Linked DNA regions of Lentilactobacillus curieae. The protein of the gene in region 1 interacts with the protein of each later gene in a pairwise test. Links are inferred from orthologs where the notes say so. Each region holds a gene or a part of one and is shown in the gene's direction. Other genes may lie near its edges.

Region 1 (3,153 bases):
TTTACGCCAATTCAATTCCCAGCAGATGATAGATCAGCTGCGTGGAAGACTACCCACTTTGATTTCCATTCTATTCATGACAACATTTTGAAGATTGATATCTTGGGTCATGATGATCCAACAATGATCCGAATGCTTCAAGATTTATCTGGGATCAACCCCAAGACTATCCCGATGGATGATCCTGGCGTGATGTCATTGTTCTCTAGTCCCGAAGTGCTTGGGGTGACTGAAGACCAAATTCAATCCAAAACTGGAACGTTAGGTGTCCCTGAATTTGGGACCCGATTTGTTCGGGGGATGCTTGAGGAAACTCATCCTAGCAACTATTCCGAACTACTACAAATTTCTGGATTATCTCATGGAACCGATGTTTGGATTGGTAACGCAGATGAGTTAATTAAAAACGGGACAGCAACTATTGCTAACGTTATTGGGTGTCGTGATAACATCATGACTGATTTGATTCATTGGGGACTTGATTCTGAACTATCGTTCCAAATCATGGAACACGTTCGTAAGGGGCGGGGAATTCCAGATGATTGGCAAGCAGAAATGAAGAAGGCCAATATCCCTGATTGGTACATCCAATCTTGTTTGAAAATCAAGTATATGTTCCCACGTGCCCATGCCGCTGCATACATTTTGATGGCGTTACGAATTGCATACTTTAAGGTTTACTTCCCACTGGTTTATTACGCTGCATATTTCTCAGTGCGAGCTGACGATTTTGATATCGTGTCAATGAGCCGCGGTAAAGAAGCCGTTAAAAACGCAATGCAGGCCATTAACGATAAGGGAATGGACGCATCTACCAAAGAAAAGAATTTATTGACTGTTTTGGAATTAGCCAATGAAATGCTAGAACGTGGCTATGAATTTAAAATGGTTGATTTAGACAAATCAGATGCTTCTGAATGGTTAATTGACGGTAATTCTTTAATCGCACCTTTTGATTCTGTACCTGGTCTAGGACTTAATGTTGCCAAGCAGATTGTTGCGGCACGGGAAGATAGACCGTTTATCTCTAAAGAGGACCTTGCTAAGCGAGGAAAGGTTTCCAAAACCCTGATTGAGTTTATGACTGAAAACGGTATATTGGAAGGATTACCTGACGAGAACCAGTTAAGCTTGTTTGACATGATGTAGCAATTTGCCAAAACCGTTTAACTATGCTAAAATTAGTGTTACTAAATAACTTGGAAAAGGAGTGAGCAGAAATGCTCGCTCTTTTTATTGGATTTTTTAGGAGGAGAATATTTGAGCAACGTTGTTGAGACAGTAAAGGAACTTGTTGAACCAATTTTAGAGTCACATTCCTTTTACTTATTTGATGTAGAATTTGTTAAGGAAAATAAGAGCTATTACCTCAGGGTCTATATTGACAAACCTGGCGGCATTACTATTGATGACTGTGTATTGGTATCTGACGAGCTAAGTGAGAAGATTGATGCTTTGCCAGAAGACCCAATTCCGGAAGCATACTTTTTGGAAGTCTCATCACCAGGTGCCGAACGTCCTCTGAGAAACGAAAAAGAACTTAAAGAGGCAATTAATGAGTATATTCACGTTTCATTGTTTAAAAAATTAAATGGTGAAAAAGCTTACGAAGGAACTTTACTGAGTGTGAATGATGACGACATTAAGTTACAAATTAATGATGCCAAACAAACAGTTTTGGAAGTTCCACGTGAACTAATTGCCAAATCAAGATTAGCAATCAAATTTTAAAAGAGGAGAGTAAAAAATGAGTAGTGAACTTTTAGGTGCGCTTTCGTCTCTTGAAGAAGAAAAAGGTATAAAAAAAGAAGTTGTGATCGAAGCGCTTGAAGCAGCTTTGGTATCAGCTTACAAACGAAACTATGGTCAAGCACAAAATGTTGATGTTGAATTTGATCAAAAGAAGGGTAACATGCATGTTTATGCTGTTAAAACGGTTGTTGAGGATGTTTTAGACCCTCAACTCCAAGTATCCCTTGAGGATGCATTAGCAATCAACCGTGGTTACGAACTAGGTGATGAAATTAAGTTTGAGGTTACCCCCAAGAACTTTGGTCGAATTGCCGCTCAAACAGCAAAGCAAGTGATTATGCAACGAGTTCGTGAAGCAGAACGTGAAATCGTTTTTGACGAATACAGCAAGTATGAAGATGAATTGGTTACTGGAACGATCGAACGCCAAGATACTCGATTTGTTTATGTTAGTTTAGACAAAGTTGAGGCAGTAATGGGCGTTCGTGACCAAATGCCTAATGAGGTTTATCGCCCTCAGTCACGCATTAAGGTTTATGTATCAAAGGTTGAAAATGCTACTAAAGGTCCCCAAGTGTTTGTCAGCCGGACAGCACCTGGAATGTTGAAGCGTTTGTTTGAACAAGAAGTTCCAGAAATATATGATGGAACTGTAGAAATCGTGTCTATTGCCCGTGAAGCTGGCGATAGAGCTAAGGTTTCTGTTCGTACTAACAATCCTGATATTGACCCGGTTGGAACTTCGGTTGGTCCTAAAGGTCAGCGTGTTCAAACCATTGTTAATGAATTGAACGGTGAAAACATGGATATCGTTGAGTGGGACGAAGACGACGCAAGATATATCGCAAATGCGCTTAATCCTGCTGAAGTAGTTGACGTTATTTTTGACGAAGATAACGACAGAGCTTGTACTGTAATCGTTCCTGACTACCAATTGTCATTAGCAATTGGTAAGCGAGGACAAAATGCTCGTTTAGCTGCTAAATTAACTGGATTTAAAATTGATATTAAGTCAGAATCAGAGGCAGCAGCCGAAATCGATCAAACAAATGAAGAGGCTGATTTGCCAGACGATGAAGAACAACAAGGTGACGAGCAGTCAGATTCAACTAACGAAGAATAATTAAAAGTTGTTTGGAGGCGGATTTAATGAAGAAGAGAAAAATTCCAATGCGCAAAGACATCGTATCTGGTGAAATGGCCCCTAAAAAGGAACTGGTAAGAATCGTTCGCGATTCTGAAGGAAATGTTGCCATTGATGAAACTGGTAAAAAGTCTGGTCGCGGTGCCTATATTTCGATTAATGTTGATAGCGCACGAAAAGCCAAGGCAGAGCGGGTCTTTGAAAAAGCTTTTTCCGCAAAAATTGAAGATTCATTTTATGATGATCTAATCTCTTAC
Region 2 (2,827 bases), 610 kb from region 1 along the record:
CGGAACTGGAATGGGTGACTACCGTGGTATCAAACCAGAAGAAACTGGCGATTCATCAACTGAGGGAGTTTACTCAATCAGCGAACTTGAAGAAAAGATGAAAGCCGAAGAAGAACAAGGCAAGTAATCTGCTAGTTTCTACCAACTAAAGCACCGAGAGATGATCTCGATGCTTTTTTTGTACATAAAATTTTGTTCAGAAAAAATGTTAAGAGCTGTGGTAGTTATAATAAACGCGATGGATAAAAATGGAATAAATGGTAGCTTATAACGATAGTTTTTCAAACAACACAAAAACAGCAACGCCAGGATACACGCGATGAAGATAATTATTAGAGTGGTTAAATTACCGACAATGAGGAAAAATGCGAGAACTATTTCAATATCAGCATTACCGATAAAACGTTCTCTGTAGTTAATCCGAGTAATAATGAGTGATAAGGTCCAGATAAATCCGATGAAAACAAAAGGGTTTGGGCTGATGAAACTTGCCGTAATCATAAATCCCAATGTCTCCCATTGATACAACTGTTGATCTGATAGGTCTTCTAAAGTTAGCAAGGTCAGCCAGGTGAAAATTATTGCTGCACTGATAGGAGAGACTGCGTGTGTTGCTAAAATAAATAGGGTGCCTAATGAAATCTCAGCTATGAATCCAATCTTAGGAATTTTAGCCGAGCAATTACTACACTTTCCACGTAGGGTTATGTAACTTAGTACTGGAATAAGTTCCCAAGTGTGTAATACTGTTTGACAGTTGTCACAATGAGACTGAGGGAATATAATTGATTCGTTCCTCTTGAGTCTGGTTACGACCACACATAGAAACGACGCGAGGGAGCTTCCGAGAATAAAAGCAAACAGTGACATAATCATAATAATTGATACCTCCTATCAGTTAAGTACGATAAAAAGATATGATTATTCGATATTGACACAAACTGTTCTCCATGATAAATTAGACAAGGTGCTTTTTGTAACAGGTTTCTGAATCGATCAGACATGCTGACTGTTCTGACAAAAAGTGTTGGGCGGTACACATTCTTTTTTACCAAAAAAAGAACCGCCTGGATGTGTGGACTTATATTATATTGATATTTGCGAAAGGAGTACTTTTTAGATGCCTACAATTAACCAATTGGTTCGTAAAGGACGTAAATCTAGAAGTTCTAAATCAAATGCACCAGCTTTAAACTATGCTTACAACTCATACAAGAAGAAGCAAGTTAACGTACCTGCTCCTCAAAAACGTGGGGTTGCTACTCGTGTCGGTACTATGACACCAAAGAAGCCTAACTCTGCTTTGCGGAAGTATGCTCGTGTTCGTTTGTCAAACTTGATCGAAGTTACTGCTTACATTCCAGGTATTGGACACAACTTACAAGAACATAGTGTTGTTCTTATTCGTGGTGGCCGTGTAAAGGATTTACCTGGTGTTCGTTATCACGTTATTCGTGGTGCCCTTGATACTGCCGGTGTTCAAGATCGTCGTCAAAGTCGTTCTAAATACGGTACAAAGAAGCCTAAAGAATAATATCTATTCGATTAATTCAATTTAGTTCTATCTATTAATAGGAGGATAACGAAATGCCTAGAAAAGGAAATGTTCAAAAGAGAGAAGTACTACCAGATCCAATGTACAACTCTAAATTGGTTACTCGCTTGATTAACCGTATGATGCTTGACGGTAAGCGAGGAACTTCAGCAAAAATTTTATATGCTGCATTCGATTTAATTAAAGAAGAAACTGGTAATGAACCAGTTGAAGTGTTTGAAGAAGCTATGAAGAACGTAATGCCTGTACTTGAAGTTAAGGCTCGTCGTGTTGGTGGATCAAACTACCAAGTTCCAATCGAAGTTCGCCCAGATCGTCGTACTACTTTGGGTCTTCGTTGGATTGTTAGCTACGCACGTTTACGTGGTGAACATACTATGACTGAACGTCTTGCACGTGAAATCATGGATGCTGCTAACAATACTGGTGCAGCTGTTAAGAAGCGTGAAGACACTCACAAGATGGCTGAAGCCAACCGTGCCTTCGCTCATTACCGTTGGTAATCACATACAATTATTACAATTTTGGATAACGGTCAAACGACCGTTTTTCCTGTAAAATCAGCACGTTTTTTGAAAGGAGTCACACAATGGCTAACAAACGAGAATTTCCGCTAGAAAAAACTCGTAACATCGGTATCATGGCGCATATCGATGCTGGTAAAACAACTACTACTGAACGTATCTTGTACTATACCGGTAAGATTCACAAAATTGGTGAAACCCATGATGGTGCTTCACAAATGGACTGGATGGACCAAGAACAAGAACGTGGTATTACTATCACTTCAGCTGCTACAACAGCTGCTTGGAAAAACCACCGTATTAACATTATTGATACCCCAGGACACGTGGACTTCACTATTGAAGTTGAACGTTCACTCCGTGTTCTTGATGGTGCCGTAGCTGTTCTTGATGCACAAGCCGGTGTTGAACCTCAAACAGAAACTGTTTGGCGTCAAGCATCTGACTATGATGTTCCAAGAATCGTATTTGCAAACAAGATGGATAAGTTGGGTGCAGACTTCGACTTCTCTGTTCAATCACTACGTGACCGTTTGCAAGCTAATGCATTGGCTATTCAAATGCCAATTGGTGCCGAAGACGACTTCGAAGGTGTTATTGACCTTGTTGAAATGAAGGCTGATATCTACGACGAAGACGAATTGGGTTCAGAATGGGATACTGTTGATATTCCTGATGAATATAAAGAAGAAGCTGAAAAGCGTCGTGGACAAATGCTTGAACAATTAGCTGATATTGATGATGACAT

The links.
Region 2: the proteins of rimP (region 1) and rpsL interact in binary tests that used the Escherichia coli proteins (3 or more experiments, as listed by UniProt). The link is inferred for Lentilactobacillus curieae from one-to-one orthologs.

The regions. Positions count from the first base shown.
Region 1 is NZ_CP018906.1:1,972,818-1,975,970, reverse strand. The notes cover bases 113-2,995. They hold rimP (ribosome maturation factor RimP), read left to right. Parts: upstream 113-1,260; coding sequence 1,261-1,731; downstream 1,732-2,995. Other genes in these bases: rnpM (RNase P modulator RnpM), read left to right, coding at 2,902-2,995; nusA (transcription termination factor NusA), read left to right, coding at 1,748-2,875; PL11_RS09580 (PolC-type DNA polymerase III), read left to right, coding at 113-1,149. Outside these bases: more of PL11_RS09580, read left to right, coding at 1-112; more of rnpM, read left to right, coding at 2,996-3,153.
Region 2 is NZ_CP018906.1:1,359,634-1,362,460, forward strand. It holds rpsL (30S ribosomal protein S12), read left to right. Parts: upstream 1-1,120; coding sequence 1,121-1,534; downstream 1,535-2,827. Other genes in the region: rpoC (DNA-directed RNA polymerase subunit beta'), read left to right, coding at 1-127; PL11_RS10530 (prepilin peptidase), read right to left, coding at 139-876; rpsG (30S ribosomal protein S7), read left to right, coding at 1,588-2,058; fusA (elongation factor G), read left to right, coding at 2,145-2,827. UniProt on the Escherichia coli protein: With S4 and S5 plays an important role in translational accuracy. Interacts with and stabilizes bases of the 16S rRNA that are involved in tRNA selection in the A site and with the mRNA backbone.